3 regions of the Enterobacter sp. 3U4 genome follow, and region 3 is predicted to be linked to each of the others. Evidence: predicted binding sites of a transcription regulator. Region 3 holds the regulator's gene; each other region holds the start of a gene.

Region 1 (6,596 bases), 1.0 Mb from region 3:
GATTAACATCGCAAACATCCAGTCTCGTCTGGGTAACAGCTTCCGTATTACCGGTATCAACAACCCGAACGAAGCGCGTCAGCTCTCCTTGCTGCTGCGTGCCGGTGCGCTGATTGCGCCAATTCAGATTGTTGAAGAACGTACCATTGGTCCAACGCTGGGTATGCAAAACATTCAGCAGGGCCTGGAAGCGTGTCTGGCCGGTCTGGTGGTCTCTATCCTCTTCATGATCTTCTTCTATAAGAAGTTTGGTCTGATTGCGACCTCCGCGCTGATCGCCAACCTGGTGCTGATTATCGGCATTATGTCCCTGCTGCCGGGGGCGACGCTGACCATGCCGGGGATTGCGGGTATCGTTCTGACCCTTGCGGTGGCGGTTGACGCCAACGTACTGATTAACGAACGTATCAAAGAAGAGTTGAGTAACGGTCGCTCTGTTCAGCAGGCGATTGACGAAGGCTATAAAGGCGCGTTCAGCTCCATCTTCGATGCGAACGTAACAACACTGATTAAGGTTCTTATCCTGTATGCAGTGGGTACTGGCGCTATCAAAGGCTTTGCGATTACAACCGGTATCGGTGTCGCAACGTCAATGTTTACCGCTATTGTCGGCACCCGTGCCATCGTGAACCTGCTGTACGGCGGCAAGCGCGTCAAAAAGCTGTCTATCTGAGGAGTGCGTTGTGGCACAGGAATATACTGTTGAACAATTGAACCACGGCCGTAAAGTCTGGGACTTTATGCGCTGGGACTACTGGGCCTTCGGCATTTCAGGTTTCCTGCTGATTCTGTCCATCGTCATTATGGGCGTGAAAGGCTTTAACTGGGGGCTCGATTTTACCGGTGGTACGGTCATCGAGATCTCCCTGGAAAAACCGGTCGATATGGACCAGATGCGCGAATCGCTGCAGAAAGCGGGCTTTGAAGAACCGCTGCTGCAGAACTTCGGCAGCAGCCGTGACATCATGGTACGTATGCCGCCGGTGCACGATGCCAACGGCAGCCAGGAGCTGGGCAGTAAGGTTGTTAGCGTGATTAACGAAACAACCAGCCAGAATGCGGCTGTTAAGCGTATTGAGTTCGTCGGCCCAAGCGTGGGTGCTGACCTGGCGCAGACCGGTGCCATGGCGCTGTTGGTGGCGCTGATCTCCATCCTGGTGTACGTCGGTTTCCGCTTTGAGTGGCGACTGGCGGCCGGTGTGGTTATCGCCCTGGCGCACGACGTGGTGATCACCATGGGCATACTGTCGCTGTTCCACATTGAGATTGACCTGACGATCGTGGCATCCCTGATGTCCGTTATCGGTTACTCACTGAACGACAGTATCGTGGTATCTGACCGTATTCGTGAAAACTTCCGTAAGATCCGTCGCGGTACGCCGTACGAAATCTTTAACGTGTCGTTGACCCAGACGCTGCACCGTACCTTGATCACCTCCGGTACCACTTTGATGGTGATCCTGATGCTGTTCCTCTTCGGTGGTCCGGTACTGGCAGGCTTCTCGCTCACCATGCTGATCGGTGTCACCATCGGTACGGCGTCGTCTATCTACGTCGCGTCCGCACTGGCACTGAAACTCGGCATGAAGCGTGAGCACCTGCTCCAGCAGAAAGTCGAGAAAGAAGGGGCGGATCAGCCGTCCATTCTGCCGTAAGGCGACGTTTAGCGCGTTATCGAAATCCCGGTCAGTTGACCGGGATTTTTTTTATCTGCTCCTGACAAACACTCCTGACAGTATGCTGTCAGGAGCCCAGTCGTAGACTCCTTCTGAACCCAAACAACAGGCAGGAGGATGTATGAAAAGCGTCATTAACTGGTTTGAAATTCCGGTTTCGGATATGGATCGCGCCATCAAATTTTATGAGCCGGTGATGCAGATCGCGCTGCGTCGCGAGAAAATGGACTGTGCGGAGCTGGCGGTTTTCCCGCATGAGGATCCGGGTACCGGCGGGGCGCTGGCAAAATTTGACGGCGTTACACCGTCTTTGCAGGGCGCTATTATTTACCTGCATACTGACAATCTGGCGGCCACGCTCGATCGCATCGCCTCTGCGGGTGGCGAATGCGTTTTTGGCCCACTGGAACTGCCGCATGGCATTGGCACTATCGCATTGTTTACCGACAGCGAAGGTAACCGCGTCGGCCTCCATCAACCTGCCTGAGAGCGGCCTAAGATATGACCCGACGCGCTGACCGTTTGTTTCAGATTGTGCAGATCCTGCGGGGCAGGCGTCTGACAACGGCAGCGCATCTGGCGGACCGGCTTGGCGTGTCCGAGCGCACGGTCTATCGCGATATCCGTGACCTGTCGCTTTCCGGCGTACCGGTGGAAGGTGAGGCGGGGAGCGGATATCGGCTGATGTCGGGTTTTGACCTGCCGCCGCTGATGCTGACAAATAAGGAGTCAGAGGCGCTGATCGTCGCGATTCGCCTGCTCAAAACCTGGGGAGGGGAATCGCTGTCGCGCGAGCTGGAGTCGGCTCAGGAGAAGGTGCTGGCTATCCTGCCCGAGGAGAGTCGTCGAAAGGCGGAGCAGACGCGGATTTACGCCCCGGACTTTTGCATGCAAAGCCACTCCCGCAGTGATTTTGACATGATTCATCAGGCGATTTCCGCCCAGCGCGTACTGGCGTTACATTACCGCGATGAAGCCGGACAGCTCTCAAAGCGCGAGGTTCAGCCGCTGGGCTTGTTCTTCTGGGGGGAGCGCTGGCTGCTGGCGGCGTGGTGCGAAAGGCGCGATGACTATCGCTGTTTCCGGCTCGACCGGTGCCTCAATATTGTCCAGACGGAGAGGCGGTTTAGTGAGAGTGCGGACAGGTCTTTGGCGGATTTTTTGCGGAAGGTTAAGCAGTAAAAAGCCAGCTCTTGAGCTGGCTTTTTTGCCCGACGGCGCTGCGCTTGCACGGGCCTACAGGTTTTGTAGGCCGGGTAAGGCGTAGCCGCCACCCGGCACCAACCACAAGGTTAGAAGTTATAACCTACAACCAGGTAGCCACCCCAACCGGTAGAGCGGACGCTGAAGTCGCCGTTGCCGAAGTTCAGGCTCGCGTCGTCGTTCCACTGACCACCGTTGTGCCAGTAACGCGCAACTACAGAGTAGTGCCAGTGATCGTAGTTCAGCGCCAGAATGTGGCTGGAGGCGATGGAGTCGTTGGTGCGCGCTTTCTTACCGTTCAGGTCGCGGAAGTCGTTGTCGCCCAGATCTGAACCCCAGTCAAAGTTGGTGAAGCCGATATAGCTCAGGTTGCCGCCCCACAGCTGGGTAATTGGCACAAAGTATTTAACTTTGAAACGGTAGCCATCCCACTCGTTTTCGTTCGCGGCACCGTAGTTCTGCCACTGGTACTTAGCATACACGTTCAGAGACAGGCTCATTGGCAGGCCGGTATCGATGTCCGTCCCCAGACCCATGTACCAGGTGCTCTGGCGACCGGACTTGTTGCGGCCCATGTCGTAGATGTAGTTGTTTGCGAAGTACCACTCTTTGAACGGACCAAACGCCAGGCTGGTACCGGTCAGTTTATCAATAGAGAAGCGTGGTTCAATTTCCATGAACAGTGGGGAACCGTGGTTCCAGATACCTTTCGCGTCGGTGTTACCACCAAAGAAGACCGGTGCATCCATATAGCCGTAGAAATCAAACCAGTCTTTCTTGGCGAACGCTTCGTATTCCAGGTAGGTATCGTTGCGGATCTGTGGTCCGAAACGGGTGTGGTAGCTGCCGACCACGTTAACGCTCTGGTGCCACCAGTCGGAGAGGTATTGAGGTTTATCGTTTTCCGCTGCGTTAACAGTGAAAGAGGAAGAAAGTGCCAGCACGGCGCCAGCTGCGAGTAATGTTTTTTTCATAATCATGCCACTGATTGAAATTCCCTTCCGGGAGTGAAAAATGCGCGAATTGCGTTTCTAAATATTTCGTGTTTCTGCGGTGCCTATTATAGGAATCCCTGCTCACAAAAATATGTGTTGTTTCACATATCTCTCACACGCGTAATCGATTGCGTTCACGTTTGCGTACTTTAAACGGGCGGGATTGTAGCGGCAATCATTTATGTTGCCAATCCATACGAAATGTAAATGTTAGCGGAGTGACATTACACTCCGCTAAAAGAGGGGTTACTGCGCGGCGGGTTGGATATCGTGAATGCGGATGAAACCCAGCTGCTCCGGAGTGAGTCCGTTAAGCTGCAGCGGAATGTCAACGTCGCTTGGAGCCAGCACGCTGGCCGGTGCGGTGAACAGCTGACTATTAACATTCACCTCCTGGTAGCTCTCAGTAGTGCCCTGGATCTGGCCCCATTCGACTGTACCACTGAAGGCTGGCAACGGATCGTTGGATTCGCCCTGAATGCGCAATGTTGCGCGAGTACCATCTGCATTCGCCGCCACATTCACCAGAGACATTTTTAGCGTGCCGATCTGACTATTGAGGCGCGCAGGCGTATTCGCCCCCGGCAGCAGATAAACCCCGCTGCTGGATTTGGCATTCAGCGCGTTTTGCTGGGTGATCTTCACCGTTTCTTTGTTTAGTTTGTCCATCGCCGTATTGAGCGTATTCACGCTCTGTTTCATCTGGCGGACTTCGGTTTGCTGTGCACAGGCGCTAAGGGTGAAGAGGCTCCCCACCAGCAAAATTTTCAGGTAACGTCTTGTCATTGCGTTTATTTCCTTGAAATAACGGATCGCCTTAATGGTAGCCAGCATCATCGCGTCAGACATAGATCCTTTATCTCAAAAAGCTCTTCCTTTGTTGTCAGGCCAGATCAGGGTAAAATGAAAATTAGTTAACCACATAACAGGGATACCGTATGCATTGCCCATTCTGCTCCGCTGTGGATACCAAAGTCATCGACTCTCGTCTTGTGGGCGAAGGGTCATCCGTACGCCGTCGTCGGCAGTGTCTGGTGTGCAACGAGCGTTTTACGACCTTTGAGGTTGCAGAGCTGGTAATGCCGCGCGTGGTAAAAAGCAACGACGTGCGCGAGCCGTTTAACGAAGAGAAACTGCGCAGCGGGATGCTGAAGGCTCTGGAAAAACGTCCCGTCAGCGCAGACGACGTGGAGATGGCGTTAAACCACATAAAATCTTACCTTCGTGGTTTGGGTGAGCGTGAGGTGCCGAGCAAAATGATCGGCAATCTGGTGATGGAGCAGCTGAAAAAGCTCGATAAGGTCGCCTATATCCGCTTCGCCTCGGTCTACCGCAGCTTCGAAGACATCAAAGAGTTTGGCGAAGAGATCGCCCGCTTACAGGATTAAGCTCATGCAGGATGAGATTTACATGGCGCGAGCCATGAAGCTGGCGCAGCGCGGTCGTTTTACTACCCATCCCAACCCGAACGTCGGGTGCGTTATCGTTAAAGATGGCGAGATCGTGGGGGAGGGTTTTCACTATCGCGCCGGCGAGCCGCATGCCGAGGTTCATGCTCTGCGCATGGCCGGTGAGAAGGCGCGCGGAGCCACGGCCTACGTCACGCTGGAACCCTGCAGCCATCACGGGCGTACGCCGCCGTGCTGCGAAGCGCTGATCGCGGCAGGCGTTTCACGCGTGGTCGCGTCGATGCAGGACCCGAATCCGCAGGTGGCCGGACGCGGTCTGTATCGCCTGCAGCAGGAAGGCATTGAGGTCAGCCACGGCCTGATGATGCAGGACGCGGAAGCGATCAACAAAGGCTTTCTGAAGCGTATGCGCACGGGGTTCCCGTATATCCAGCTAAAGCTGGGCACCTCGCTGGACGGTCGTACGGCGATGGCAAACGGCGAGAGTCAGTGGATCACGTCGCCACAGGCAAGGCGCGATGTGCAACGTCTGCGCGCGCAAAGCCATGCTATCCTCACCAGCAGTGAAACCGTTCTGGCTGACGATCCGGCCATGACCGTGCGCTGGGACGAGCTGAATGCCGATACCCAGGCCCTGTACCCGCAGGAGAACCTGCGCCAGCCGCTGCGTATTGTCATTGATAGCCAGAATCGCGTGACGCCGGAGCACCGCATCGTCCAGCAGCCGGGTGAGACCTGGATTGCCCGCACCAGAGAAGATACGCGCGAATGGCCGGAAGGCGTGCGCAGCATAATGGTGCCGGAGCATAACGGTCATCTGGATCTGGTGGTGCTGATGATGCTGCTCGGCAAGCAGCAGGTGAACAGCATCTGGGTCGAAGCCGGGCCAACGCTCGCCGGTGCGCTCTTACAGGCCGGACTGGTGGATGAACTGCTTGTTTACGTTGCGCCTAAACTGTTAGGTCACGACGCGCGCGGTCTGTTTGTGCTGCCCGGCCTTGAAAAACTGGCCGATGCACCACAACTCAAATTTAGCGAGATTCGTCCGGTAGGTCCGGATGTCTGCCTCCACTTAACGACAGCGTAATTGCTCCCGAAATAGGGAAGCAGTGCGCAAAGTATTATGATAAAATCCGCCCCCCTGCGGGGCCAAATGAACCCGTAAAGGAAGAGTATGAACATTATTGAAGCTGCTGTAGCTACCCCGGACGCTCGCGTCGCCATCACCATTGCGCGTTTCAACAACTTCATCAACGACAGCCTGCTGGAAGGTGCGATTGACGCCCTGAAACGTATCGGCCAGGTTAAAGATG
Region 2 (6,596 bases), 1.8 Mb from region 3:
TAGTTTGCATCGGGTTGGTAAGCCGGGATGGCCCCCTAGCCGAAACAGTGCTCTACCCCCGAAGATGAGTTCACGAGGCGCTACCTAAATAGCTTTCGGGGAGAACCAGCTATCTCCCGGTTTGATTGGCCTTTCACCCCCAGCCACAAGTCATCCGCTAATTTTTCAACATTAGTCGGTTCGGTCCTCCAGTTAGTGTTACCCAACCTTCAACCTGCCCATGGCTAGATCACCGGGTTTCGGGTCTATACCCTGCAACTTAACGCCCAGTTAAGACTCGGTTTCCCTTCGGCTCCCCTATACGGTTAACCTTGCTACAGAATATAAGTCGCTGACCCATTATACAAAAGGTACGCAGTCACACCACGAAGGTGCTCCCACTGCTTGTACGTACACGGTTTCAGGTTCTTTTTCACTCCCCTCGCCGGGGTTCTTTTCGCCTTTCCCTCACGGTACTGGTTCACTATCGGTCAGTCAGGAGTATTTAGCCTTGGAGGATGGTCCCCCCATATTCAGACAGGATACCACGTGTCCCGCCCTACTCTTCGAGTTCACAGCCTGTGTGCTTTCGTGTACGGGACTGTCACCCTGTACCGTGCGACTTTCCAGACGCTTCCACTAACACACAAGCTGATTCAGACTCTGGGCTGCTCCCCGTTCGCTCGCCGCTACTGGGGGAATCTCGGTTGATTTCTTTTCCTCGGGGTACTTAGATGTTTCAGTTCCCCCGGTTCGCCTCGTTAACCTATGTATTCAGTTAACGATAGTGCAACGAATTGCACTGGGTTTCCCCATTCGGACATCGCCGGGTCAAAGGTTCATATCACCTCGCCGGCGCTTTTCGCAGATTAGCACGTCCTTCATCGCCTCTGACTGCCAGGGCATCCACCGTGTACGCTTAGTCGCTTAACCTCACAACCCGAAGATGTTTCACTTCTGATTGCGAAAATTTGAGAGACTCGAACACACCTTAAAGATGTGTCGTTTCAATTTTCAGCTTGATCCAGATTTTTAAAGAGCAAATATCTCAAACATGACTCGCAAGTCAGTTTTGAGATATGACGGCAGGTGACTTTCACTCACGAACCAGCAAGTGGCGTCCCCTAGGGGATTCGAACCCCTGTTACCGCCGTGAAAGGGCGGTGTCCTGGGCCTCTAGACGAAGGGGACACTGAAGTCTCAATCGCAAGACGCCTTGCTATTTACTTTTCATCAGACAATCTGTGTGAGCACTACAAAGGCAGGTTCTTTAAGGTAAGGAGGTGATCCAACCGCAGGTTCCCCTACGGTTACCTTGTTACGACTTCACCCCAGTCATGAATCACAAAGTGGTAAGCGCCCTCCCGAAGGTTAAGCTACCTACTTCTTTTGCAACCCACTCCCATGGTGTGACGGGCGGTGTGTACAAGGCCCGGGAACGTATTCACCGTAGCATTCTGATCTACGATTACTAGCGATTCCGACTTCATGGAGTCGAGTTGCAGACTCCAATCCGGACTACGACGCACTTTATGAGGTCCGCTTGCTCTCGCGAGGTCGCTTCTCTTTGTATGCGCCATTGTAGCACGTGTGTAGCCCTACTCGTAAGGGCCATGATGACTTGACGTCATCCCCACCTTCCTCCAGTTTATCACTGGCAGTCTCCTTTGAGTTCCCGGCCGAACCGCTGGCAACAAAGGATAAGGGTTGCGCTCGTTGCGGGACTTAACCCAACATTTCACAACACGAGCTGACGACAGCCATGCAGCACCTGTCTCAGAGTTCCCGAAGGCACCAAAGCATCTCTGCTAAGTTCTCTGGATGTCAAGAGTAGGTAAGGTTCTTCGCGTTGCATCGAATTAAACCACATGCTCCACCGCTTGTGCGGGCCCCCGTCAATTCATTTGAGTTTTAACCTTGCGGCCGTACTCCCCAGGCGGTCGACTTAACGCGTTAGCTCCGGAAGCCACGCCTCAAGGGCACAACCTCCAAGTCGACATCGTTTACGGCGTGGACTACCAGGGTATCTAATCCTGTTTGCTCCCCACGCTTTCGCACCTGAGCGTCAGTCTTTGTCCAGGGGGCCGCCTTCGCCACCGGTATTCCTCCAGATCTCTACGCATTTCACCGCTACACCTGGAATTCTACCCCCCTCTACAAGACTCTAGCCTGCCAGTTTCGAATGCAGTTCCCAGGTTGAGCCCGGGGATTTCACATCCGACTTGACAGACCGCCTGCGTGCGCTTTACGCCCAGTAATTCCGATTAACGCTTGCACCCTCCGTATTACCGCGGCTGCTGGCACGGAGTTAGCCGGTGCTTCTTCTGCGGGTAACGTCAATTGCTGAGGTTATTAACCTCAACACCTTCCTCCCCGCTGAAAGTACTTTACAACCCGAAGGCCTTCTTCATACACGCGGCATGGCTGCATCAGGCTTGCGCCCATTGTGCAATATTCCCCACTGCTGCCTCCCGTAGGAGTCTGGACCGTGTCTCAGTTCCAGTGTGGCTGGTCATCCTCTCAGACCAGCTAGGGATCGTCGCCTAGGTGAGCCGTTACCCCACCTACTAGCTAATCCCATCTGGGCACATCTGATGGCAAGAGGCCCGAAGGTCCCCCTCTTTGGTCTTGCGACGTTATGCGGTATTAGCTACCGTTTCCAGTAGTTATCCCCCTCCATCAGGCAGTTTCCCAGACATTACTCACCCGTCCGCCGCTCGTCACCCGAGAGCAAGCTCCCTGTGCTACCGCTCGACTTGCATGTGTTAGGCCTGCCGCCAGCGTTCAATCTGAGCCATGATCAAACTCTTCAATTTAAGTTTGATGCTCGTGAATTAAACTTCGTAATGAATTACGTATGTTCACTCAGAGACTTGGTATTCATTTATTGTCCGAAGACATTAAGAATCCATGTCACTTTGAGTGCCCACACAGATTGTCTGATAAATTGTTAAAGAGCAGTGCAACGCGGCTTTCGCTCACCGTTGCGAGGTGGCGTATATTACGCTTTCCTCTTTCAGAGTCAACCCGTTATTTCAGGATTTTTTCTCTTCAACCGACCGGGTTGTTTGTGAAGTGATTCACATCCGCCGTGTCGATGGAGGCGCATTATAGGGAGTTCCCGAACGACCGCAACCGAAAAGTTGCAAAAAAATGACTGACTGCTGCATTCCCCAGCAAAACCCCGCCTTATACCTTTTTACACACAGACTTATCCACAATGATACGAAAAAGTGAAAATGTGCGAGCGTTGCGCAAACGTTTTCGTTAAAATGCTCGCGCTTAACAAGGATGCCCCGTCAGGTGTGTTAGATGAGTTTTTCGCAGGAAAATTCATCTAACGCTCTCTGTAATCGTGAAATCCAGGGGATTTACCATGCAACAACGTCGTCCAGTCCGCCGCGCTCTGCTCAGTGTTTCTGATAAAGCCGGTATCGTCGAATTCGCTCAGGCACTTTCCGCACGCGGTGTGGAGCTGCTTTCTACAGGCGGTACCGCTCGCCTGTTAGCAGATAAAGGTCTGCCGGTAACCGAAGTGTCCGATTACACCGGTTTCCCGGAAATGATGGATGGACGCGTCAAAACCCTGCACCCGAAAGTGCACGGCGGTATTCTTGGCCGTCGCGGTCAGGACGACGCTATTATGGAACAGCATGATATCGCCCCGATCGACATGGTTGTCGTTAACCTCTACCCGTTCGCCCAGACCGTTGCCCGCGAAGGCTGTTCTCTGGAAGATGCTGTAGAGAATATTGATATCGGCGGCCCAACCATGGTGCGCTCAGCAGCCAAGAACCATAAAGATGTGGCTATCGTGGTGAAGAGCAGCGATTACGAGACCATTATTAATGAGATGGATGCCAACCAAGGGTCATTGACTCTGGATACCCGTTTCGACCTCGCCATTAAAGCCTTCGAGCACACCGCGGCGTATGACAGCATGATCGCCAACTACTTCGGTAGCCTGGTGCCGGCGTACCACGGTGAAAGCAAAGACCCTTCTGGCCGCTTCCCGCGTACCCTGAATCTGAACTTCATTAAGAAACAAGATATGCGCTACGGCGAGAACAGCCACCAGCAGGCAGCCTTCTACATAGAAGAAGAGGTAAAAGAAGCCTCTGTTGCGACCGCTCAGCAGGTTCAGGGCAAAGCGCTCTCCTATAACAACATTGCTGACACCGACGCCGCGCTGGAGTGCGTGAAAGAGTTCAACGAGCCTGCCTGCGTTATCGTCAAGCACGCAAACCCATGCGGCGTTGCCGTGAGCACTTCTATTCTGGATGCCTACGATCGCGCTTACAAAACCGACCCGACCTCCGCGTTCGGCGGCATTATCGCCTTCAACCGCGAGCTGGATGCTGAAACGGCTCAGGCCATCATCTCCCGACAGTTCGTTGAAGTGATCATCGCGCCAGCCGCATCTGAAGAAGCGCTGAAAATCACCGCGGCAAAACAGAACGTGCGCGTGCTGATTTGCGGCCAGTGGGCAGAACGCGTGCCGGGCCTGGACTTCAAACGCGTGAACGGCGGCCTGCTGGTTCAGGACCGCGATCTGGGTATGGTCACAGAAGCCGACCTGCGCGTAGTGACCAAACGTCAGCCGACCGAACAGGAACTGCGTGATGCGCTGTTCTGCTGGAAAGTCGCGAAGTTCGTTAAATCCAACGCCATCGTCTACGCCAAAGAGAACATGACCATCGGGATAGGCGCAGGCCAGATGAGCCGCGTTTACTCTGCGAAAATCGCGGGTATTAAAGCAGGTGACGAAGGTTTGGAAGTCAAAGGCTCCGCCATGGCTTCTGACGCCTTCTTCCCGTTCCGTGACGGCATCGACGCCGCAGCCGCTGTCGGCATCACCTGCGTGATCCAGCCTGGTGGTTCAATCCGCGACGACGAAGTGATTGCCGCCGCCGACGAACACGGCATTGCGATGATCTTCACCGACATGCGCCACTTCCGCCATTAATTCCCGGAGCTGAAAATGAAAGTATTAGTAATTGGTAACGGCGGACGCGAGCACGCTCTGGCGTGGAAAGCGGCGCAGTCTCCGCTGGTGAAAACGGTCTTCGTGGCGCCGGGTAACGCCGGTACCGCACTGGAGCCGACTCTACAGAACGTTGCCATTGGCGTAACCGACATTCCGGCGCTGCTGAGCTTTGCCCAGAGCGAGAAAATCGACCTGACCATCGTCGGCCCGGAAGCGCCGCTGGTGATTGGCGTGGTGGATGCGTTCCGCGCAGCGGGCCTGAAAATCTTCGGCCCAACGGAAGGCGCCGCGCAGCTGGAAGGCTCCAAAGCCTTCACCAAAGATTTCCTCGCGCGCCACAACATCCCGACCGCGGAGTATCAGAACTTCACCGAAGTGGAGCCCGCGCTGGCTTACCTGCGTGAGAAAGGCGCCCCGATTGTTATTAAGGCCGACGGCCTGGCCGCCGGTAAAGGCGTGATCGTCGCGATGACGCTCGAAGAAGCCGAAGCCGCGGTTCAGGACATGCTGGCAGGTAACGCCTTTGGCGATGCAGGCCACCGCATCGTGATCGAAGAATTCCTCGACGGTGAAGAAGCGAGCTTTATCGTTATGGTTGACGGTGAGCACGTTCTGCCGATGGCCACCAGCCAGGACCACAAGCGTGTGGGCAATGGCGACACGGGTCCTAACACCGGCGGGATGGGCGCTTACTCCCCTGCTCCGGTCGTGACTGACGAAGTCCACCAGCGCACCATGGATCGCATCATCTGGCCTACCGTGAAGGGAATGGCAGCAGAAGGGAATACCTACACCGGTTTCCTTTACGCAGGTCTGATGATCGACAAGCAGGGTAACCCTAAGGTCATCGAATTCAACTGCCGCTTTGGCGATCCGGAAACGCAGCCAATCATGCTGCGCATGAAGTCCGATCTGGTGGATCTGTGCCTGGCAGCCTGCGAAGGCAAGCTCGATGAGAAAACTTCAGAGTGGGACGAACGAGCGTCTCTGGGGGTGGTGATTGCTGCAGGTGGTTATCCGGGCAACTACAACACCGGGGATGAAATACACGGTCTGCCGCTGGAAGAGATTGAAGGCGCGAAGGTATTCCATGCAGGTACGAAGCTGGCTGAAGACGATCGCGTCCTCACCAACGGCGGCCGCGTGCTGTGTGCAACCGCGCTGGGTAATACCGTGGCAGAAGCGCAGAAGCGTGCCTATGCGCTGATGGCGGATATTCACTGGAACGGCAGCTTTAGCCGTCAGGATATCGGTTATCGCGCGATTGCACGTGAGCAGGGCGAGTAATTTCACATCCTCACCCTAACCCTCTCCCAAAGGGAGAGGGGACTTAAATCAAAAACTCTTTTCTGTCGGCTGCCAGGTGCAGAAGTCTTCGTTCGCCACCAGCAGCAGCTGAGAGCCTTCCGGCGCTTCCAGCCACGCCACGCTCACCTCTATCGATGAATGTCGCTGACGGCGTTGAATGTGTTCGATTGCCCAAGATTCGAGCTCAGGCTTGACCGTCTGTCCTTCACAGGTTGTCACCGTACCATCGCTATGCCAGCGTCCCTGGCGCAGCATAACGCGGCCCAGACGAAGCGCATCGCTGGTCTGGCGGATTTGTTCGGCACGATAACGGTAGAGGGCG
Region 3 (6,596 bases):
AAATACGGTTAGTGCGGTTAGCCGGATAATAGTCGGTGACCAGCGCCTGCCAGGTCACGGCCGCGGCACAGACGCCCACGGCCTGAATAAAGCGCAGCACCAGCAGCCAGGTGGCATCGCGTACCCACAGCATTCCCAGGCAGCCCGCGGCAAAAATGGCCAGGCCCAGCAACAGCACCGGTTTACGACCAAAGCGATCCGAGAGCGGTCCCCACAGCAGCTGCGCGAAAGCAAAGCCGGCGAGGAATAAACTCAGGCTGGCGCTGATGGCGGCAGCAGGGGTTTGCAAATCTTCCTGCATGGCGGCAAACGCCGGCAGGTACATATCGGTGGCCAAAAAGCCCAGCACGCTTAAGCCGCCGAGCCAGATTAAAAAACCGTTCCTGGGTTGCATTATTTTATTCTCCTGAGGAGGCAGGTATACATTGGCGCTGAGTGTAGGGAGTGCAAAGCCGCTTGTGAAACGCTAATATTTGGCGGGTGCATTCAAAAATTTTGCAGGCAGAAAATGTGGTCAGATTATTCTCTTGAAGTGGTCGATGCTGTTGCGCGTAACGGTAGCTTTAGCGGTGCGGCGCAGGAGCTGCACCGCGTCCCTTCGGCAATCAGCTATACGGTGCGTCAGCTGGAGGAGTGGCTGGCGGTTCCGCTGTTTGAACGGCGGCATCGCGACGTGGAATTAACGCCCGCAGGCGCGTGGTTTTTGAAGGAAGGGCGTTCTGTTATCAAAAAAATGCAGATCACCCGCGAACAGTGTCAGCAGATCGCCAACGGTTGGCGGGGACATCTTTCCATCGCGGTGGATAACATCGTTAAGCCGGAACGTACCCGACAGATGATCGTCGATTTCTATCGTCATTTTTCAGACGTCGAGCTGCGGGTCTCGCAGGAGGTGTTCAACGGCGTCTGGGATGCGCTGGCGGACGGCAGGGCCGAGATGGCGATTGGGGCAACGCAGGCGATCCCGGTCGGGGGGCGTTACGCTTTTCGCGATATGGGCATGCTCAGCTGGAAATGCGTGGTGGCACGCGATCATCCCCTGGCGGCGATGGAAGGGCCGCTGAGCGACGATTCGCTACGCAACTGGCCATCGCTGGTGCTGGAGGATACCTCCCGTTCATTGCCTAAGCGTATCACCTGGCTTCTGGACAACCAGCGACGGCTGGTGGCCCCTGACTGGGAATCGTCGGCGACGTGCCTCAGCGCCGGGCTGTGCGTCGCGATGGTGCCCGTTCATTTCGCGCGTCCGCGCATCGATACCGGAGAATGGGTTGAGCTGACGCTTGAAAATCCGTTCCCGGATGCGGCCTGCTGCCTGACCTGGCAGCAAAATGATGTCTCGCCCGCCATGGCCTGGCTGCTGGACTATCTGGGAGACAGCGAAACGCTGAATCGGGAATGGTTACGGGAGCCAGCATAGCTGGCCCCGTAAAGGGATTAACGACGGTAGTCGCGGAACGGACCATCCGCAACGGAACGGCGTTCAATCAGGCGCGGGTGAACTTCAATGGACTGCGACTCTTCGCGCTTGTTGACGATCCTGTCCAGCAGCATATTGAAGGCCGTTTCGCCCAGCGAATCTTTTGGCTGGTGAATGGTTGTCAGCGCCGGGGTGAAGAAGCGCGCGTTACGCACGTTGTCATACCCGATCACGGAAATATCCTGCGGTACGCGCAGACCCAGCTCGTCGGCAGCGCAGAGCGCGCCCATGGCCATGATGTCACCCCCGCAGAAAACGGCGGTCGGGCGGTGCGGCTGGGAAACAATCTGCTGCATCGCGCGGTAGCCTGACTCCGGCTCAAAGTCGCCCTGCACGATCCAGTTTTCCGGCACGGTGATCAGCGCTTCTTCCATCGCTTTCATAAAACCGGCCAGACGGCCCGCGCCGGTGTTACGCTCCAGCGGACCCGGGATCACGCCAATCTCGCGGTGACCGCGTTCGATCAGATAACGACCGGCCATATAGCCACCTTCAAAGGCGTTATCGATAACGGAATCGGTGAAATCCGCGCGCGCTTCGCCCCAGTCCATGACCACCATAGGAATGTGGCGATACTCTTCGAGCATCGACAGCACGGATTCCGGATATTCGGAACACATCACCAGCAGGCCATCAACGCGCTTCTGCGCCATCATCGACAGGTAGGCGCGCTGTTTTTCAATGCTGTTCCAGGCGTTGCCCAGAATCAGGGTATAGCCTTTCTGGAAGCAGTTTTTTTCAACCGCTTCAATGATCTCGGCAAAATAGGCCGCTTCACTGCTGGTTGCCAGCAATCCAATGGATTTGGTGTGATTAACCTTGAGGCTGCGCGCAACCGCACTTGGCGAATAGTGCAGTTCTTTGATCGCTGCCCAGACGGCGTTGCGCGTCTCTTCCGCCACAAAGCGGGTTTTGTTAATTACATGTGATACGGTTGTAGTGGAAACGTTTGCGCGTTTTGCTACGTCTTTAATTGTTGCCATTAAATGTCACTCCAGACCATATCCTAAACTCCTGAAAAACTTGAAGGTAAACGTTTGCCTTCTCTCACCCTTATCACGCAATCTTGAATTGCGGCACGCCGGGAAAACGACACGGGACGTCAGGAGGGGGTCAATGGCCGGTACGCTAATAAATTTAGCGTGGAATTTTGTCCTATCTTGATGAAAAGGGGAAGAGGTAAAGTGGTTATCAGTATAAATCCAGGAAGATTTTTAACGTAATCTGTGCAAAAATGAGCAAGCTCACTTTTCGTGGGGGGATTAAAAGGAGAAAAATTGATGAGTTCCGATCTGAAGTTTTCGCTGTTCACCACCGTTATTGTGCTGGCTCTGATTGTTGCGGCCGGTCTGACGGCTGCGCTGCACTGATTTACGCGGAGGGAGAGCCTTCTCCCTCCCGATTGTTACTTCTCTGGCAAAAATCTTTTGCCATTTTGTTAACTTCTCATTTTTTGTGATTGATGTCATGCTTTCCGCTTCTTTGTTCTGTGTCACCACATGACACGGCATCCGGAGTTGACGCATGAAAATCAATTTTCCCCTGCTGGCCCTGGCGATTGGCGCTTTTGGGATTGGCACCACTGAATTCTCCCCGATGGGGTTACTGCCCGTTATTGCCCGGGGCGTAGATGTCTCGATCCCTGCGGCAGGGATGTTAATCAGCGCCTACGCCATCGGCGTGATGGTCGGTGCGCCGTTGATGACGCTTTTACTTTCGCACCGCGCGCGCCGTAATGCGCTGATTTTCCTGATGGCGATTTTCACCCTGGGCAACGTGCTTTCGGCCATTGCACCGGACTACACCACATTGATGCTGTCACGCATTCTGACCAGCCTTAACCACGGCGCGTTCTTTGGGCTGGGGTCGGTCGTGGCTGCCAGCGTGGTGCCTAAACATAAGCAGGCGAGCGCCGTGGCAACTATGTTCATGGGGCTGACGATTGCCAATATCGGGGGGGTGCCTGCGGCAACCTGGCTGGGAGAAGCGATCGGCTGGCGTATGTCCTTCCTGGCGACTGCCGGACTGGGCGTGGTTGCGATGGTGGCGCTGTTCTTCTCCCTGCCGAAAGGCAGCGCGGGGGAACGTCCTGACGTGCGCAAAGAACTGTCGGTGCTGATGCGCCCGCAGGTGCTCTCCGCGCTGCTCACCACCGTGCTGGGGGCAGGGGCGATGTTTACCCTCTACACCTATATTTCACCGGTATTGCATGACATCACCCACGCAACGCCTCTCTTTGTGACCGCGATGCTGGTGCTGATTGGCGTGGGCTTCTCGATCGGCAACTATCTCGGCGGGAAATTTGCCGACCGTTCCGTGAGCGGGACGCTGAAGGGCTTCTTAACCCTGCTGATTGTCATCATGATTGCCATTCCGTGGCTGGCGCGTAATGAGTTCGGGGCCGCGATCGCGATGGTCGTCTGGGGGGCTGCCACTTTTGCCGTGGTGCCGCCGCTGCAGATGCGCGTGATGCGCGTCGCGCATGAAGCGCCGGGCCTCTCATCTTCGGTCAATATTGGTGCCTTCAACCTGGGCAATGCGCTCGGTGCGGCGGCCGGTGGGGCCGTGATTTCAGGGGGACTGGGGTACAGCTTTGTGCCGGTGATGGGGGCGATTATTGCCGCGCTCGGCCTGCTGCTGGTGATGATGTCGGGTCGTAAGCAGCCAGAAGCCGCCTGCGCTGCGGAATAAACCAAAAACGCAGAAGGGCGAACCCTTCTGCGTGTCTCTTACGCAGCGAAGTTCTTCGCCACAAAGTCCCAGTGAACCAGTGCCCAGAAGTGCTCCAGGTAGTTAGGGCGCGCGTTGCGGTAATCGATGTAGTAAGCGTGTTCCCACACGTCCACGGTCATCAGCGGCTTAGCGCTGGTGGTCAGCGGGGTGCCCGCGTTAGAGGTGGACACGATAGCCAGTTTGCCATCCGCCTCTTTAACCAGCCACGTCCAGCCAGAACCGAAGTTTTTGATGGCGGCATCGGTGAATTTCGCTTTGAAATCCGCGAAGCTGCCAAATGCGGCATTGATAGCGGTAGCCAGTTCACCGACAGGTTCACCGCCGGCATTCGGCGCCAGGCAGTGCCAGTAGAAGGTGTGGTTCCACACCTGAGCCGCGTTGTTAAATACGCCACCCTCTGAGCTGCGAACGATCTCTTCCAGCGTTTTGCCTTCAAAATCGGTGCCCTTGATCAGATTGTTCAGGTTGGTGACGTAAGTCTGGTGATGCTTGCCGTAGTGATATTCCAGGGTTTCCGCAGAAATGTGCGGGGCCAGGGCGTCTTTTGCATACGGTAGTGCAGGTAATTCGAACGACATTGCTTCTCTCCTTATTGTATTTTGCGTTGCCAAATAACCACACAGACAACATGGACAGGATAGCAAATTGAAAGGGTATGCAAAAGAGGAACTTACCCTGCCACGGATGTGGCAGGGCAGGGGTTAGCGAATGGTTTTCGGCGTCATCACGCGACGCGCGCCGACGTAGTGGCGTACCCAGTAATCTTCACTGAGAGAGGTGATCTGAATATCCTGGCCGCTACGCGGTGACTGGATGAATTTCCCGTTGCCGACATAGACGCCGACGTGGTCAGCCGTGCCGCGACCCTGAGTGCGGAAGAACACCAGATCGCCGTTTTCCAGCTCACCGCGGTCAACCGGTGAGGCATCGCGCAGGTGGTACATTTCATTGGCAGTACGAGGAATGCGGAATTTGACCAGATCTTTATAGGCGTAATAAACGAGGCCGCTGCAGTCAAACCCGGTACGCGGCGAGCTGCCACCCCAGTGATAAGGTTTGCCAATCTGCCCCATCAGTTTGTTCATCGCGGTCTTTTGCGCTTTCTGTACGCGCACTTTATGCACTTCCGCTATTTTCGTGACCTTCGTGCATTTCGCCTTGTGGCCTTTACGGGTGATGCATTTTTCAGTAACGAGGTTAGCGGCGGTTTGCGAAGCTTTACTTTTAGCGGAGTGGGCAGTGCGGGAAGGTTTTGTTTTCGTCTTGCTGGAAGCGGTCTGTTTCGTCTGAGCCGGTGTTTTTTTCTTACGTTCTGTGGCTTTCACCAGATGGTTTTTTTGTACAGCAGAATGCCGCGCCTGCTGAGAGGCGTTTGCCACTGGCGTGAAGGTGAGTGAAGTAAACAGTAAAGCACAGAGCGTGATCGAGATTTTATTTATCCGCGCCACTGGGCAGTCCCCTGATAAATGCAGGTCATCAATAATACCCGCGTGTGATTTACAAAGCCCGTCGATTCTAATCTATAAAAACCCAGAAAGTTAATAGCATTTTTCAATCTACAATCCTGTTTCGTTAGCAAGTGCAAAAAAATTCATCGTTCTGTCGCACATTTGCCCACTCCCTAAGCAAAACCCTGACTGCCGCAGGGGTAAACACCATTTGCAATGCAACTTTTCGTGACTCGGGGTAGAATGTATAAACGTGACAAAAATGTTATTTTCCGATGCCAGTCTGAACCGCTACAATGTCAGACGAATGCCGTAACAGAAGTTAAAGGAAGCAAGACATGAGCACCACTATTGAAAAAATCCAGCGCCAGATCGCTGAAAACCCGATTCTGCTGTATATGAAAGGTTCTCCAAAGCTGCCGAGCTGCGGCTTCTCCGCGCAAGCGGTTCAGGCGCTGTCAGCCTGTGGTGAGCGTTTTGCTTACGTTGATATTCTGCAGAACCCGGACATCCGAGCTGAGCTGCCGAAGTACGCGAACTGGCCGACGTTCCCACAGCTGTGGGTTGACGGTGAACTGGTTGGCGGCTGCGATATCCTGATTGAAATGTATCAGCGTGGCGAACTGCAGCAGCTGATCAAAGAGACGGCGGCTAAGTACAAAACTGAAGAGCCGGACGCAGAGTAATTTTCTGCGCAAATAAAAAAGCGACCCGCTATGTGGTCGCTTTTTTTTTGTCGGGTGGCGCTGCGCTTACCCGACCTACGATTGGTGCTCGTCCTCATCACCCATCGGCAGCGGCCAGCCGCCCAGACGCTTCCAGCGGTTGACGATCTCACAGAACAGCTCAGCGGTGCGCTCCGTGTCATACAGCGCGGAGTGCGCCTGCGTGCCGTCGAACGGAATGCCAGCCGTAATACAGGCCTTTGATAACAC

The links. The regulator PurR, encoded in region 3, represses purine synthesis genes. The targets are predictions, from matches to a motif close to CANGCAAACGTTTGCNTG.
Region 1: a site for PurR is predicted at 3,992-4,009, ahead of RVY89_RS14320 (nucleoside-specific channel-forming protein Tsx). Genes of this name have one in related genera too.
Region 2: a site for PurR is predicted at 3,231-3,248, ahead of purH (bifunctional phosphoribosylaminoimidazolecarboxamide formyltransferase/IMP cyclohydrolase). Genes of this name have one in related genera too.

Annotation. Positions count from the first base shown of each region.
Region 1 is NZ_CP136665.1:2,968,526-2,975,121, reverse strand. It holds gene secD (protein translocase subunit SecD) at 1-673, shown strand, start outside; gene secF (protein translocase subunit SecF) at 684-1,655, shown strand; gene RVY89_RS14330 (VOC family protein) at 1,798-2,163, shown strand; gene RVY89_RS14325 (helix-turn-helix transcriptional regulator) at 2,178-2,858, shown strand; gene RVY89_RS14320 (nucleoside-specific channel-forming protein Tsx) at 2,969-3,853, opposite strand; gene RVY89_RS14315 (SadB/YajI family lipoprotein) at 4,121-4,660, opposite strand; gene nrdR (transcriptional regulator NrdR) at 4,813-5,262, shown strand; gene ribD (bifunctional diaminohydroxyphosphoribosylaminopyrimidine deaminase/5-amino-6-(5-phosphoribosylamino)uracil reductase RibD) at 5,267-6,370, shown strand; gene ribH (6,7-dimethyl-8-ribityllumazine synthase) at 6,458-6,596, shown strand, end outside.
Region 2 is NZ_CP136665.1:3,796,674-3,803,269, forward strand. It holds rRNA gene RVY89_RS18095 (23S ribosomal RNA) at 1-912, opposite strand, end outside; tRNA gene RVY89_RS18100 (tRNA-Glu) at 1,095-1,170, opposite strand; rRNA gene RVY89_RS18105 (16S ribosomal RNA) at 1,256-2,795, opposite strand; gene purH (bifunctional phosphoribosylaminoimidazolecarboxamide formyltransferase/IMP cyclohydrolase) at 3,356-4,945, shown strand; gene purD (phosphoribosylamine--glycine ligase) at 4,961-6,253, shown strand; gene RVY89_RS18120 (DUF1481 domain-containing protein) at 6,302-6,596, opposite strand, start outside.
Region 3 is NZ_CP136665.1:1,962,493-1,969,088, reverse strand. It holds gene punC (purine nucleoside transporter PunC) at 1-394, opposite strand, end outside; gene punR (DNA-binding transcriptional activator PunR) at 509-1,420, shown strand; gene purR (HTH-type transcriptional repressor PurR) at 1,438-2,463, opposite strand; gene cydH (cytochrome bd-I oxidase subunit CydH) at 2,761-2,850, shown strand; gene RVY89_RS09250 (MFS transporter) at 3,005-4,171, shown strand; gene sodB (superoxide dismutase [Fe]) at 4,210-4,791, opposite strand; gene RVY89_RS09240 (C40 family peptidase) at 4,915-5,661, opposite strand; gene grxD (monothiol glutaredoxin 4) at 6,000-6,347, shown strand; gene rnt (ribonuclease T) at 6,423-6,596, opposite strand, start outside.